3 regions of the Pantoea sp. Lu_F5_004 genome follow, and region 2 is predicted to be linked to each of the others. Evidence: predicted binding sites of a transcription regulator. Region 2 holds the regulator's gene; each other region holds the start of a gene.
What was found. The regulator LexA, encoded in region 2, represses DNA repair genes until DNA is damaged. The targets are predictions, from matches to a motif close to TNCTGTATGTACATACAGNA.
Positions count from the first base shown of each region.

Region 1 (5,481 bases), 650 kb from region 2:
CAGACCACGCCGGTATCGGGGATGGCTCCGGCATCTGAGCCCGCTTCCGGACTGGTCAGCGCAAAGCAGGGGATCTCATCGCCGCGTGCCAGCCGGGGTAAATAGTGATTTTTCTGCTCTTCAGTGCCGTAGTGTTGCAGTAGTTCGCCCGGACCTAATGAGTTAGGCACCCCGACGGTAATCGCCAGAATCCCGGAGACGCCCGACAGTTTTTGCAGCACGCAGGCCTGCGCATAGGCGGAGAAATCGAGTCCGCCATACTCTTTTTTGATAATCATCGCGAAGAAACGATGCTCTTTCAGATAGGCCCAGAGTTCCGGCGGCATATCGGCCAGCTCATGGGTGATCTGGAAATCGTTGGCCATGCGGCACGCTTCTTCAACCGGACCATTGAGAAAAGCCTGCTCATCGGCGGTCAGGCGCGGCTGCGGATAGTTGTGCAGCTTCTGCCAGTCTGGTTTGCCCTGAAACAGATCGCCTTCCCACCAGGTGGTGCCCGCATCAATCGCTTCTTTCTCGGTGCGCGACATCGGTGGCATCACCTGCTGGAAGCGCTGAAACATCGGCTTTGAAAACAGGCTGCGGCGCAGTGACGGCAGGTTGAACGGCAGCAGGATAATCGCCAGCGGCAACAGTAACCATGGCGTCCAGAGGTGAGCAACAGCCATCGCAGCAGTCCACAGCAGCAGAATCGCGCTGCTGAGCCGCAACGACAGGCGGTGATAGAACAGGGCGCCAATCAGCGCCACCGTGGCAAGTATTGAGACAACCATCATAATGAACCGCTCCAAGTAGTAAGAGGTCTGACCTGTTATGTAGAGAGGTTTAGAGCAGTTGGGTTGATTTATCAATTTGTTTACATCGCAATTACAACCTGCCTCACAAAAACCGATTTCTGTCCATTTTTGCATCACCCGCTGCAGCGATAATCGCCGCCACTGCCTGGCCAGCCTTGGCATGACGCTTTGCGCTGACCGGCCATTCCGTTAAACTTGCTGCGATTAACCTCTTCTAAAAAAGGACATCCCTATGTACCAGGACATTATCCGCTCTGAGCTTAATGAAGCTGCTGATACGCTGAATAAATTCCTCAGCGACGAGGCCAATATCCATGCGATCCAGCGTGCTGCGGTGCTGCTGGCTGACAGCTTTAAGGCGGGCGGCAAGGTGCTTTCCTGCGGTAACGGTGGTTCACATTGCGATGCGATGCATTTCGCTGAAGAGCTGACCGGTCGCTACCGCGAAAATCGTCCTGGCTATCCGGCGATTGCCATCTCTGATGTCAGCCATCTCTCCTGCGTCAGTAATGATTTTGGTTATGACTATGTCTTTTCACGCTATGTGGAAGCGGTAGGACGTCCGGGCGATGTGCTGCTGGGCCTCTCAACTTCCGGTAACTCTGCCAATATCATTAAAGCGATTGAAGCTGCCCGTGCGCAGGGGATGAAAGTGATCACCCTGACCGGTAAAGATGGCGGTAAGATGGCAGGCAGTGCCGACATTGAAATCCGGGTGCCACACTTTGGTTATGCCGATCGCATCCAGGAGATCCACATTAAAGTGATCCACATCCTGATGCTGCTGATCGAAAAAGAGATGGTGAAGTAACTGCGCTGGCCTTCCGCCTGACGGGAGGCCGCTTACTCTAAGGTGGTGGCTATGTGCGAATTGCTCGGGATGAGCGCCAATGTTCCCACGGATATCTGTTTCAGCTTTACCGGTCTGGTTCAGCGTGGCGGTGGAACCGGGCCTCACAAAGATGGCTGGGGCATTACCTTCTACGAAGATAAAGGTTGTCGTACGTTTAAAGATCCGCTGCCGAGCTTTAACTCGCCGATTGCGCGTCTGGTGCAGGAGTATCCGATCAAATCGCATTCGGTGGTGGCGCACATCCGCCAGGCGAATCGCGGGCAGGTGTCGCTGGAGAATACCCACCCGTTTACCCGCGAGTTGTGGGGCCGTAACTGGACTTATGCGCACAACGGGCAGCTCAGGGGCTATCGGCATCTGGAGACCGGCACATTCCGGCCGGTAGGCGAAACGGACAGCGAGAAGGCGTTCTGCTGGATCCTGCATCAGCTGGCGACGCGCTATCCGCGCACGCCAGGCAACTGGCCTGCGGTGTTCCGTTTTATCGGGGAGCTTGCCGGCACGTTGCGGCAGAAGGGCGTGTTTAACATGCTGCTGTCAGACGGCCGTTATCTGATGGCCTTTTGCTCCACCAATCTTTACTGGATCACCCGCCGCGCACCCTTTGGCCGGGCGCAGTTACTGGATCAGGATGTGGAGGTCGATTTTCAGCAGCACACCACGCCGCATGACGTGGTGACGGTGATTGCTACGCAGCCACTGACGGCCAATGAAACCTGGCAGCGGATCGTGCCAGGTGAATGGGCGTTATTCTGCCTTGGAGAGCGCCAGGAATGAACGTGAAGCGGCTTCGGGACTGGCTAAAACCGGTGCCGGGCTGCTGTTCATCACATATTTACCGCTGGCGACATTGACCATCGGCGGCTGGTGATATTTAGCAAAATAGGCGTATCCCGGCTGCAGCTGCTGCCAGAAACTGGCATAGGTGGAGTAGCGGTGACGCTGCATATTGCTGTCGGTCATGCGGAATGGATAGATGCTGATGCTGATATCCTGCTGGCCGTTACGCAGCGCGGCATTCACATAGGTAAAAATCTCATCCATATAGGCGTTAGTCATGGCATAGCAGCCAATCGACTTACAGTCGCCATGAATCATCAGGTAATTGCCGCTGTAGCCCTGATTACGATCGTACTGATTCGGAAAGCCGATGTTGATCGCGCGATAAAACCGGCTATCCGGCTTCAGCTGATTCAGCTTCACGTTGTAAAAACCTTCCGGGCTTTTGAAATCGCCTTCACGACGTTTCGGGCCGAGGCCGCCAGAAAAGTTACAGATGCGGTAGGTGTCCAGCAGGCGGTATTCGTTACCGATTTTGCCGTAGAGTTCGAGCGTGCGTTCTTCCTTGAAGATCTGGATATAGACCGGGGTGCCGAGTAACTGCTTCTTTAATTCTTTGCTGACCGGTGCCGTTGAGACGGGTTCGGGTGTCATTGCCATGCTGAGGGCTGGCAGTAAAATCATCGCAAACAGGAGTGCGATTTTGCCCATGCTGTGTGTACCTTGAGGTGAAGAGAACATGACGCAAAATGTGCGTCTCTGTTTGCATTATCGGAACTGTCCGCTACCGCAGCGCAACATTAAACATTGTCTGTTTTTTTAGCAAGACGGCGTCAGCCAAATTCGCGATTTACTGAAGGATATTCGGCCAGAAATTTGTAAACTTTAATCGTCAACGCGACAAATATTGCAGTTACCCCTGCCAACTGTATACTTATCCAGTGCCGGAGGGGGTATGCGTAAAATCATTCATGTCGATATGGACTGCTTCTATGCCGCGGTGGAGATGCGTGATAATCCCCAACTGCGCGACATCCCGATCGCCATTGGTGGCAGCCGCGAGCGTCGGGGCGTGATCAGTACCGCCAACTATCCGGCGCGCAAATTTGGCGTGCGCAGCGCGATGCCAACCGGCATGGCCCTCAAGTTATGCCCGCATCTGCGTCTGCTGCCAGGACGCTTCGACGCCTATAAAGAAGCCTCCGCGCAGATCCGTGACATCTTTACCCGCTACACGCCGCTGATTGAACCGCTCTCCCTCGATGAAGCTTATCTGGACGTCACCGACAGTCCCCACTGTCACGGCTCTGCCACACTGATGGCGCAGGCGATCCGCGCCACCATCTACCGTGAAACCGGGCTTACCGCCTCAGCGGGCATCGCCCCGATTAAATTCCTGGCGAAGATCGCCTCTGACCTGAATAAGCCGGACGGGCAGTTCGTGATTACCCCGCCGGAGATGTCCGGTTTTCTGCTGACCCTGCCGCTGGCGAAGATCCCTGGCGTCGGCAAGGTCTCGGCCAAAAAGCTGGAAGAGATGGGGCTGGTGACCTGTGGCGACGTGCAGAAGGCGGACTTAGCGCTGCTGTTAAAGCGCTTTGGTAAGTTTGGCCGGGTGCTGTGGGAGCGCAGCAATGGCATTGATGACCGCAGCGTGATCGTTGAGCGCGAGCGTAAATCGCTGGGGGTTGAACGAACGCTGGCGGAAGATATCAGCGACTGGGATGCCTGCCTGGAAATTATCGATTTTCTCTACGCCGAACTGGATCGCCGGCTGACGCAGATCCGACCTGACAAGCAGGTGGCGCGTCAGGGCGTCAAACTGAAGTTCAGTGATTTTCAGCAGACGACCCAGGAGCATATCTGGCCGGTGCTGAACAAAGAGGACATGATTGCCATCGCCCGTAAAACCTGGGATGAGCGTCGTGCCGGGCGCGGCGTGCGGCTGGTGGGATTACATGTGACTATGGTGGATCCCCAGCTGGAGCGTCAGCTACTGCTGGGTCTGTAACCGTCAACCTCACCGACCGGTAAGGCTGACATCCGATTACTTCTTATATTTCGCCGCCAGAGTCGCAAACCACGGTGCAACGAAATCCTCGTTAGCGCCCCAGCCCGGAATAATCTTGTTCAGCGACGCGACGTTCACCGCGCCAGGCTGGCTGTTAAGCTGCTGCTGAGAGATTGATGCGGCTTTAAACTGGTAAGTCGCGGGCGTCTCTTCACCGGCAATTTTCTTCGCCACCAGACGCATGTTCACCGCGCCAATGGTTTTAGGATCGACCGCCACCGTCTGTACCCACGGGCTGTTTTTCTCGCGCATCAGCTGCAAATCCTGGTTCGAGACATCAATGCTGTAGAGCTTGATCTCGGTACGGCCATTCTCCTGCAGCGCTTTGTAAGCGCCCTGGCTGAAGGCATCCCAGGCGCCCCAGATGGCGTCGATTTTGCCTTTCGGGTATTTCGCCAGAATCGCGCCAATTTTATTGGCGGTGTCGCCCTGAACGTCAGTTGAAACCGCACCAATCGACTCAAGCTGATGAATGCCCGGATTCTCTTTCAGCAGTTTTTCATATACCACCTGACGGCGTTCCATCGGCGGGAAACCGGCAACCCATAGCTTGACGATGTTCGCCTTGCCGTTGAAATCATGGATGAGCTGGCCCAGCGACAACTGCGCCAGTGAAGCGTCATCCTGCGCGGTGACGGTGACGCCCGGAATCGGGCTATCCACCGGCGTATCAAACACCGACAGCTTAATGCCTGCATCGGCAATGCGCTTCACCAGTCCGCTGGCGTAGGGCGCTTTACCGTGCGACAGCACGATGCCGTCATATTTCTGGCTGATCGCCTGATTCACGAAATCCTGGAAGCGCGCATCGTCGCCATTGCTGAGGAAGGTGCTGACCTTGAAGCCAAGCTGGCGACCCTGCTGAATGGCACCGGCAACAAACTGGGTGGTGTTGTCATCGGAGCCGAGATTGCGGATCACCGCAATACGGATCGGGCCATCATGACTGGCGATAGCCGCAGGCACCGGCGTGACGGTAT
Region 1 is NZ_CP194946.1:3,196,414-3,201,894, reverse strand. It holds gene fadE (acyl-CoA dehydrogenase FadE) at 1-776, opposite strand, end outside; gene lpcA (D-sedoheptulose 7-phosphate isomerase) at 1,030-1,608, shown strand; gene ACR8BN_RS14995 (class II glutamine amidotransferase) at 1,660-2,427, shown strand; gene dpaA (peptidoglycan meso-diaminopimelic acid protein amidase) at 2,398-3,141, opposite strand; gene dinB (DNA polymerase IV) at 3,386-4,441, shown strand; gene ACR8BN_RS14980 (sugar ABC transporter substrate-binding protein) at 4,478-5,481, opposite strand, start outside.
Region 1: dinB (DNA polymerase IV) is a predicted target of LexA. The motif match lies at 3,355-3,374, and genes of this name have one in related genera.

Region 2 (5,481 bases):
ATAACATCACTTATCCAGCGGAGAATTTTCATGACAAACATGACGTCGCAGCAAATTTTGATTCAGGCCGAAAAGATGTGCCTGCAGCGCGGTGTGCGTCTGACTTCGCAGCGTGCTGAAGTGTTGCGCCTGATGGCCGAGCAGCCTGGCTCGATCAGCGCCTACGATCTGCTGGATCAACTCCGGGTCAGCGAGCCGCAGGCCAAGCCTCCCACGGTTTATCGGGCGCTTGATTTCCTGCTGGAGCAGGGTTTCATTCATCGGGTGGAATCCAACAACAGCTACGTCATGTGTCACCATTTTGAGGCACCAGCACATACGTCGGTGATGCTGGTCTGTGACCGCTGTGCCGCCGTTACAGAGAAGCAGGCGCAGGGCGTAGAGAAGATTATTGCTAGCCTGGCAGGTGAAGCGCAGTTTGCATTACGCCACAGCGTGATTGAAGCGCATGGTTTATGTGAAAGTTGTGCTGCGGTTGAAGCCTGTACGCACCATGAAAGCTGCGAGCATGACCATCAGGATGAGGGTAAAAAGCGGGGGAAACGCGGATAATCGGCACATCCTTGTGCGGTTCCGGTGAGGGCCCACCGGAACGCATTCAGCTGATTATCAAGCTATTGTCTGATTACCAGCGGTGATCTTTGTTCTGACCTTCCCAGTCGGTTACTTCGCGCTCGGCTTCATCTTTCGTAGAGCCGTAACGCTCCTGGATTTTGCCGACCAGCTGATCGCGTTTACCTTCGATAACCTGCATATCATCGTCGGTCAGCTTGCCCCATTTCTCTTTCATTTTGCCTTTGAACTGCTTCCAGTTGCCGCTTGCTTCGTCTTTATTCATGGCAGACCTCCAATCCTCGGGTTTAATGATTATCTTGCTGCTTAACAAAATAACGATACAAAGCGCTGGTTAACTGCGCTGCATAAAGTTAATTGTAGTAGCCAATTTCTTAACCGTGGAATAATACAGAATAATCCGTATCGGCTTGCGTGCAGCAACGGCTGACTCAGGCATCAAACCAGCTGTTCTGACGCCAGTGTTTACGCCAGATGAGCCACAGCGACAGGCCGCGCAGCGCCAGGAAAACCGTGACTGCCAGCCAAAGACCATGGTTACCCAGCACCGGTACGCTAAGCAGTGTCAGAAAATAGCCGGCTGCGGCTACTACCATGCTGTTACGCATCTCGCGCCCGCGCGTCGCCCCGATGAACATGCCATCCAGCAGATAACACCAGACGCCGATCAACGGCATTATCATCTGCCAGATCAGATAGCGGTCCGCTGTCTGCTGAAGTGACTGAAGAGAGGTCAGCAGGGTAACGATCTGCGGGCCAAAAATGGCATAGATCAGCGAGAAGAACAGCGCCACCACCACCGCCTGCCGACAGGCAGAGTGCCAGACGCGCAGGAGTTTGCTGCCATCTTTTGCACCATGCGCCTCACCCGCAAAAGCTTCAACCGCATAGGCAAAGCCATCCAGCGCGTAGGCAGTAAAAGTAATAAACATCAGTAATACCGCGTTAACCGCCACCACATCAGGGCCGAGTCGCGCGCCCAGCACGGTCAGCGAGGCGAAACAGAGTTGCAGCATCAGAGAGCGCAGCATGATATCCCGGTTCAGTCGCAGCAGCCGGCCGCTGTCACCGCGCCAGCTCTGCTTCAGCAGGCTAAGCGTAATTCCGCGCAGTTTTAGCACCCGCCAGACCATGATGCTGCCGACACCCAGCGTGATGTACTCTGCCAGCGCCGTGGCGGTGGCCGCCCCCGCGACACCCCAGTGCAGCCCCATCACCAGCCAGAGATCGAGCACGATGTTAACCAGGTTCCCCACGACCAGCAGGATCACCGGCGCGCGTGCATACTGCACGCCCAGCAGCCAGCCCAGAATGACCAGGTTTGCCAGCGTGGCAGGCGCACTGAGCCAGCGAATCTGAATAAACAGTGCCGCCTGTTCGAGTACATCGGGATTGCCGCCAACCAGATGGGTCGACAGCTGAATAATCGGATAACGCAAAGCGATGAACAGTACGCCCGCCAGCAGCGCGATAATCAGCGGTTGCGTCAGCGCGCGCGCCAGAGCGGTTTTATCGCCCGCGCCAAACGCCTGTGCCGTAAGGCCAGTAGTACTCATTCGAAGGAAAAGCAGCAGCATAAAAAGGAAGCTGGTCACTGTCGTCCCGACCGCAACCCCGCCAAGATAGACAGGGCTGTCGAGATGACCAATTACTGCAGTATCGACCACTCCCAGTAAGGGAACGGTGATGTTTGAAAGGATCATCGGCAGCGCAAGCCGCCAGAGATTTTTATCGGTTGCCGTAATAAAGCGCATTCGCCGTTCCGTGCTCAGTGTCGCTGCGCAAAAGAGGCAGCGACAAAATTAGGGCAGACAGAATAGCATCAGAGAAGACGAATGCACGCTGGCAGAAGAATCAGAGCCACTCGCCGTTGCGCACCACGCCAACTGCCAGACCTTCAATGGTCAGTGACTGCGCACGGGTATCGACAACAATCGGGTCAAAATCGCTGTTTTCAGGCAGCAGATGCACGATAGCACCCTGCTTTTTCCAGCGCTTAACGGTGACTTCATCATCAATGCGGGCAACCACAACCTGGCCGTTACGCACATCCTGGGTTTTATGCACCGCGAGCAGGTCGCCATCCATAATCCCGATATCTTTCATCGACATTCCGCTGACGCGCAGCAGGAAGTCAGCAGACGGCTTAAACAGGCCCGGATCGACCTTATAGTGGGTTTCGATATGTTCCTGCGCCATGATCGGCTCACCGGCAGCAACCCGCCCAATCAGCGGTAGCCCTTCTGAGGCTTCTACTTCCATTAACAGTCGAATGCCGCGCGATGCACCGGAAACGATCTCGATGACGCCTTTGCGCGCCAGCGCTTTCAGATGCTCTTCTGCCGCATTCGGCGAACGGAAGCCCAGCTGCGCGGCGATCTCGGCACGCGTAGGCGGCATGCCCGTTGAAGAAATATGGTCGCGAATCAGGTCATAGACCTGCTGCTGCCTGCTGGTTAATGCTTTCATCCCGCCCCCTGGTTGTTTATACAGTCGCTGTGAGTATATACAGGTATTGGTGAAATGGAAACCGATTGTCAGGGAAAACGCGCCCTCAGACGCGTTATGGAAGGCTTATCGCAAATGTGTCCAGAGCAGCGCGATCCAGACGAAGAGTGCCAGTAAGATGCTGATCAACACCGCCGCCGAACCCATGTCTTTTGCCCGGCCCGCCAGCGGATGATGCTCCTGACCAATACGGTCGACCACCGCTTCAATGGCGCTATTGAGGATTTCAACAATGACCACCAGCACCACCGTCCCAATCATGAGGATGCGGGCGACCACATCGACATCCAGCCAGCACGCGATAACAATAGCGGCCAGCGCAGCCAGCGCTTCCTGCCGAAACGCAGCTTCATGTTGCCAGGCGGCACGCAGTCCCTGCCATGAGTAACCTGCAGCTTTTACTATTCTGATAAGTCCGGTGGCATTATTTGCCATGATGTGGGAACCCTTTCATCGGATTGACGTCAATGTCTGGGCTGCGTGCAATTGGCACCACCACAGATCTTCGCTGCGCTTTCTGGTATGCTTGCGGCGCTTTGCTAACAAGAGGCTTCATGTTGTCTATGTCAGGTTGGCGTAAACTCTATTACAAACTGCTTAATTTACCACTGTCGTTTTTGGTAAAAAGTAAGGCCATTCCGGCCGATCCCGTGTCTGAACATGGTCTGGATCCGACCCGACCTATTATGTATGTTTTGCCTTACGATTCGAAGGCCGACTTACTGACTTTACGCGCACAGTGTCTGCGGCATCATCTGCCCGACCCGCTCACTCCGCTGGAGATTGATGGTTCTCTGCTGCCGCGTCACGTGTTTATCCACAATGGCCCACGCGTCTTCCCCTATTTTGTGCCCAGCGTTGAATCTGTGAAAATCTTTCACGATTACCTGGACCTGCATCGCAATAACCCTAAGCTGGATATTCAGATGCTGCCGGTCACGGTGATGTTTGGCCGCGCACCAGGACGTGAAGTCCAGGGCGAAGCAACGCCACACCTGCGGGTGCTGAACGGGGTGCAGAAGTTCTTTGCGGTGATCTGGCACGGGCGCGACAGTTTTGTCCGCTTCTCACCGACGGTGTCGCTGCGCCGCATGGCAACTGAACACGGTACGGATCAGTCGATCGCCCAGAAGCTGGCTCGCGTGGCGCGCATTCATTTTGCCCGCCAGCGGCTGGCGGCGATTGGCCCGCGCTTGCCGGCGCGTCAGGATCTGTTTAATCGTCTGCTGCAATCCAAAGCGATTGAAAAAGCAGTAGAGGATGAAGCACGCAGTAAAAAAATCTCCCATGAGAAAGCGCAGCAGAACGCTGTCGAGATGATGGAGGAAATTGCGGCAAACTTCTCCTATGAAGCCATCCGCGTAACTGACCGCGTGATGGGCTGGCTCTGGAGTCGGCTCTATCAGGGCATCAACGTCAATGGCGGCGAAAAAGTCCGCCAGCTGGCGCAGGATGGCCACGAGATTGTCTATGTGCCGTGTCATCGCAGCCACATGGATTATCTGCTGCTCTCCTATGTGCTCTATCATCAGGGCCTGGTGCCGCCGCACATCGCAGCCGGGATCAATCTCAACTTCTGGCCAGCCGGCCCGATTTTCCGTCGTCTGGGCGCCTTCTTCATTCGTCGTACCTTTAAAGGCAACAAGCTCTACGCCACGGTATTCCGCGAATATCTCGGCGAGCTGTTCACCCGCGGCTATTCGGTTGAGTACTTTGTCGAAGGAGGCCGTTCACGAACCGGTCGCCTGCTGGACCCTAAAACCGGCACCTTAGCCATGACGCTGCAGGCGATGCTGCGCGGCGGAAATCGCCCTATCACGCTGGTGCCGATCTATATCGGCTATGAGCACGTAATGGAAGTGGGCACTTACGCTAAAGAACTGCGCGGCGCGGCGAAAGAGAAAGAGGGCTTCATGCAGATGGTGCGCGGCTTACGCAAGCTGCGCAATCTCGGTCAGGGTTACGTGAACTTTGGCGAACCCCTGCCGCTGGTCAACTATCTCAACAAGCGGGTACCGGAATGGCGCGATGCCATCGATCCGATTGAGCCGCAGCGTCCCAGCTGGTTAACTCCGACCGTCAACGATATTGCTGCCAGCCTGATGGTGCGTATCAATGAAGCGGGCGCGGCTAACGCCATGAACCTCTGTGTCACCGCCCTGCTGGCGTCACGTCAGCGCTCACTAACCCGTGAACAGCTGATTGAACAACTGGAGTGCTATACCCAGTTGCTGCGCAACGTGCCTTACTCGCCAAATGCGACCGTACCCGATCTTTCAGCGGAAGCGCTGCTGGATCACGCCATGGGTATGAATAAGTTTGAGAGTGAAAAGGACAGCATTGGCGACATCATCATTCTGCCACGTGAGCAGGCGGTGCTGATGACCTACTATCGCAATA
Region 2 is NZ_CP194946.1:3,845,074-3,850,554, forward strand. It holds gene zur (zinc uptake transcriptional repressor Zur) at 31-552, shown strand; gene ACR8BN_RS17850 (CsbD family protein) at 626-838, opposite strand; gene dinF (MATE family efflux transporter DinF) at 1,005-2,327, opposite strand; gene lexA (transcriptional repressor LexA) at 2,428-3,042, opposite strand; gene ACR8BN_RS17865 (diacylglycerol kinase) at 3,148-3,516, opposite strand; gene plsB (glycerol-3-phosphate 1-O-acyltransferase PlsB) at 3,645-5,481, shown strand, end outside.

Region 3 (5,481 bases), 1.1 Mb from region 2:
ACTGACCGGTTCGGTCTCTTCCGTTTTCGCTTTCTCTTCTGCCATGCGCTGAGAAGGCAGCTTAATACCATAAGAGGCCAGCTCACGACGGGTTGGCAGTTTTACCGGGTTAGGACGCGGCAGTGCCGGACCGATACCCTGTTTAACCTGCGGATTGAGATTGGTTTCAGGGGCTAAATCAAAAACAGGCGCAGTACGCGTTGTTACCTGAGCTGCCGTTGCAGCGGCTGCCGCTGCTGCAGATGCCGCAGGGATGACCGACGTATCCCGCCAGTTACCCATTTTAGGTTCATCGTCGTCGTAAGCACTGAACGACGGAGTAACCGGAGCGTCGTCTGGCATTTCAAAATGATAAAGCGGTGGTGAGTCTGCGGGTGCAGAAGCACTCTGCGCCGGCGTCGGGGAATTCGCCACACTCTGCGGAGCTGGCGCGCTCTGTGCGTACGCAGGCGCAGGTTGTGCAGACGGCGATGCAGGGATGGATGTCGCTGACGCGGCAGGCGCCGAAGCTGTAACCGCAGCAGCAGGTGCGGCGACAGCAGCAGGTGCAGGCGTCACCGTGGCTGCCGGGGCAAGAGTCACCTCGGCGGCTTCAGCGGTAGCCGCGACTGCCGCACTGGTGGCTGCTGCAGCTTTAGCCAGCAGCGGATCCTGCTGTGACGCCGCAGGCTCAGCAGCTGCACGTGGGGCAGAAAGCAGCACATCATCATCCTGATCGGCGGCATGAAGCTCAGGCACATCCGCGTATTCACGCGCGTCCCGCTCGTCATCCTCTTCCTGCCAGGGTTCATCGTGACGTGAGCGGTTGCTGGCAAACGTCAGTACGCCCATGACCACGCCACCAATTCTTTCTGCAATGGTGAGCCATGACCAGCCGGTGTAAAGGGTAATACCCGCCGCCCAGACGCAGAGCAGCATCAGCGTGCCGCCAGCCGGACTGAACCAGGGTGCAATAGCATTACTGACCAGGCTGCCGATCACGCCGCCCGAGGCAAAGTACCAGATATCATCGGCGTTCAGCGCCGCCATACCACAGGTCGTCACCACCAGCGCGAGGACGCCAATTAAGCGCAGCCCGACGGCAAAGTAGTCAAAGTAGTCCTGGCTGTCGCGCTGACGGAAAGCAATCCAGCACAGTCCCAGGATGACGGGCGGAATGGCATACGCCATCACACCAAAGATGAAGAGTAAGGTGTCAGCCAGCCAGGCACCGACGCTGCCGCCGATATTATGGATAGGTTCATGCCAGGCCGTTTGCGACCAGCTCGGGTCGGAAGGGTTAAAACTGACCAGAGAAACCATCAGGTAGATGGCAAACAGCGCCACCAGAATGAGCATCGCTTCCAGCAGACGACGTCCACTGCTCATCGATTGTAACGAAACGTCTTTATCTTCTGTATATTCCTGGCTCAAGAGGACTCTCCAGGTGCCTGTAAAGTAAGAAGCAACAGCGCCGGGCGAGCCCGACGCTGATCCTGTATGAATGCACAGGAGTGTACCGAAATCTCACAGGTTTTGCACCTGCCCCGCATCAGCGAGTTTTGATCACCAGTCGATTGCTCTGTTTAACCTCTTCCATCACCACATACGTACGCGTGTCGTTTACGCCCGGCAGGCGCAACAGGGTTTCACCCAGCAGCTTACGGTAGGCTGACATATCAGGTACGCGCGTTTTCAGCAGGTAGTCGAAATCGCCGGAAACGAGGTGACACTCTTGAGTTTCCTCAAGTTTTTGCACAGCGGCGTTAAATTGCTCAAACACATCCGGTGCACCACGATTCAGAGTAATCTCAACGAACACCAGCAGCGACGCATCCAGATAGTGCGGGTTCAGCTGCGCGGTGTAGCCAAGAATAAATCCCTGACGTTCGAGACGACGCACGCGTTCAAGACATGGCGTAGGCGATAAGCCTACGCGTTTGGAAAGCTCTACGTTTGAAATGCGACCATCTTTCTGAAGTTCATTCAGAATGTTCCTGTCAATTCTGTCGAGGTCTTTCCCGGGGCGTTTCTTATTGTCTACCATTATTATTGTCTCTCTTAATTCCTTCCCTTTACCTGCCACGCCCTGAAAACGCTCATTGTTCGGGGCATTTCTGAAGTGAGCTAACAGAGCCTGTGTTCTGACACCTATCGATATGACGCATGTTGTCTGTCCACATCATGCGTCAATATCCATATCAGGCTGCTTTTATTCGGCGTTACGTGCAAAACGGGCGATGAAAACCTGTTTTGTTCCGATAAATGTTATTCGCTTCTGATAATGTTTTCGCAAAAGCGCAGGCGATTGTCAAAGTAAAATCACCAAATTCAGGACAAGATGCCAGACAGTCCGCTGGGTATCTGTTTTTAAATGACTATTTTTCCACTATTGCACCCCTCTGACCCGAGTTTTGCCCCCTTTTGGCGCATTGGCCAGGCAAAACCGTCGCTCATCGTCTACGCCGTTTGCAGCTATCGTTAACAAAATTGCCGAAGCCTTGTCATTGTCGCCGGATATTCCCTACAATCGCAGGCTATGTCAGCCGAATGAAACTGAGGAACGCATGAGTACGGCCAAACACAGTAAGTTACTCATTCTGGGCTCTGGCCCAGCGGGTTATACCGCAGCCGTTTATGCTGCACGCGCCAACCTGAACCCGGTACTGATCACGGGTCTGGAAAAAGGCGGACAGCTGACCACCACCACCGAGGTGGAGAACTGGCCGGGCGACCCGCACGATCTGACAGGTCCATCGCTGATGGAGCGGATGCATGAGCATGCCGAAAAATTTAATACTGAGATCATCTTCGATCACATTCACACCGTCGATTTGCAGAACCGTCCGTTCCGCCTCACGGGTGACAGCGGCGAATACACGGCAGATGCCCTGATCATCGCCACCGGTGCGTCAGCGCGCTACCTCGGTCTGCCTTCCGAAGAGGCCTTCAAAGGCAAAGGCGTCTCTGCCTGTGCAACCTGTGATGGCTTCTTCTATCGCAACCAGAAAGTTGCGGTGATTGGCGGTGGTAACACGGCTGTGGAAGAGGCGCTCTACCTGGCGAATATTGCGGCTGAAGTGCACCTTATTCACCGCCGTGACAGCTTCCGCGCAGAGAAGATCCTGATCGACCGTCTGATGGAAAAAGTGCGCAATGGCAATATCGTGCTGCACACCCATCGCACACTGGAAGAAGTGGTGGGCGATCAGATGGGCGTCACCGGTCTGACGCTGCGTTCTACCCAGAACAGTGATGAGACAGAAGCGCTGGAGGTGGCGGGTCTTTTTGTTGCTATCGGACACAGCCCGAATACGGCCATTTTTGAAGGTCAGCTGGCGCTGGAGAACGGTTACATCAAAGTTCAGTCAGGTCTGCACGGCAACGCCACTCAGACCAGCATCCCTGGCGTCTTTGCGGCAGGCGATGTGATGGACCATATCTATCGACAGGCGATCACCTCTGCGGGCACCGGCTGTATGGCCGCGTTAGACGCTGAGCGCTTTCTTGACGGACTGGTTAAAAACGATCAGTAAGTTGTTAACCCTCTGATCTCAAATGTTCCTGGCGACGGTTTTTCCGTCGCCTTTTTTATTGCTCTCATGCTAGATTCTTGCGCCTGAAGAGATGGAAATGTCTTTCCATTTTCACCCGTCATCGACATTCATCATGGTCTCGCATGGACAAATCGCGGCAGCAGCATCTTACCCGCTGGCTTCGTCAGCAACGTCATTTCGCCGGTCGCTGGTTGCGACTCAACACCCTGCTGGGCATGGCAAGTGCACTTCTGATTATTGCTCAGGCGGGTTTACTGGCCTCGCTGCTGCAGGCTCTGATTATTGACCAGCAGCCGCGTGAAGCGCTGACTGTCAGCATCCTGCTGTTACTGCTCTGCTTTGTGCTCCGCGCCCTGATTAACTATGCCCGCGAACTGACCGGTTATCGTGCCGGGCAGGCTATACGTCAGGCTTTACGTCAGCAGGTATTAGACCGGCTATCTGATCTGGGGCCGGCGTGGATTCAGGGAAAGCCAGCCGGCAGCTGGGCGACGCTGCTGCTGGAGCAGATCGAAGAGATGCAGGAGTATTACGCGCGCTATCTGCCGCAGATGACCCTGGCGGTGCTTATCCCCTGCTGCATTCTGCTGACTATTTTTCCGCTCAACTGGACGGCGGGTCTGATCCTGTTTGCCACCGCGCCACTGATTCCGCTGTTTATGGCGCTGGTCGGGATGGGTGCGGCCGAGGCTAACCGCCGGAACTTTCTGGTGCTGGCCCGCCTGAGCGGTAACTTTCTCGACCGCCTGCGCGGCAGAGAGACGCTGCGGCTGTTTCATCGTGGCGCAGCTGAGCAGCAGGCGGTTGCCGCCGCCACCACCGATTTTCGCCAGCGCACCATGGAAGTGCTGCGCTTAGCCTTTCTCTCCTCTGCCGTACTGGAGTTTTTTGCCTCGCTGGCGATTGCCGTGGTGGCCGTCTACTTTGGTTTCTCCTATCTGGGCGAATTGCATTTCGGTGATTACGGCCAGGGCGTGACGCTGTTTGCCGGCTTTCTGGTGCTGATCCTCGCCCCGGAGTTTTTCCAGCCGCTGCGCGATCTCGGCGCTTTTTATCATGCCAAAGCCCAGGCAGTAGGCGGTGCCGATGCCCTTGAAGCCTTTATGCAGGCGACGCCCGCCACCGCGCCGCAGGAAGGCCAGTTGCCTTTCACTGCCGATCGCTCAATCGCACTTACCGCCGAAGATCTGCGTGTCTGTGCGCCTGATGGTCAGGTGTTGTGCGGCCCGCTCTCTTTTACTCTCGCACCTGGCGAACAGATTGCGCTGGTCGGTCAAAGCGGGGCCGGTAAAACGGCCCTGATGAACGCCCTGCTCGGTTTTCTGCCTTATCAGGGTTCGCTGAAAGCGAATGGCGTTGAACTCCGCGATATACGACGGAGTGACTGGCATCAGCAGCTCAGTTGGGTAGGACAGAATCCTCAGTTACCGGCCGCCACCATACGCGACAACATCGTGATGAATGCGGCCTGGGATGACGAGCGTTTTGCGGCGCTGCTGGAGTCGTGCGGCATCAATGAGTTCCTGCCTCGTCTGCCCCAGGGCATTGACACCCAGCCTGGCGATGGCGGTAATCAGCTATCGGTGGGTCAGGCGCAGCGGGTCGCGGTCGCGCGCGCACTCTATAAATCCTCGCATTTTTTGCTGCTCGATGAACCCGCAGCCAGCCTGGATGCGCTCAGTGAACGTCATGTGATGCTGGCACTGAACCAGGCGGCAGCCCGCCAGACCACGCTGATGATAACCCATCAGATTGATACGCTAAGTCACTGGCAGACCCTATGGGTAATGGAAGCCGGTAAGCTGGTGCAACAGGGTAACTGGCAGCAGCTGTCGCAACAGCCGGGTGCTTTCAGTGAGATGCTGAAGCATCGTCAACAGGAGATTCGCTGATGTCCGCCTTGCGTCCTTTTCTTCGTCTCTGGCTGCGCCACCCTTATCGCCTG
Region 3 is NZ_CP194946.1:2,727,876-2,733,356, forward strand. It holds gene ACR8BN_RS12660 (DNA translocase FtsK 4TM domain-containing protein) at 1-1,413, opposite strand, end outside; gene lrp (leucine-responsive transcriptional regulator Lrp) at 1,532-2,026, opposite strand; gene trxB (thioredoxin-disulfide reductase) at 2,547-3,515, shown strand; gene cydD (heme ABC transporter permease/ATP-binding protein CydD) at 3,659-5,428, shown strand; gene cydC (heme ABC transporter ATP-binding protein/permease CydC) at 5,428-5,481, shown strand, end outside.
Region 3: ACR8BN_RS12660 (DNA translocase FtsK 4TM domain-containing protein) is a predicted target of LexA. The motif match lies at 1,474-1,493, and genes of this name have one in related genera.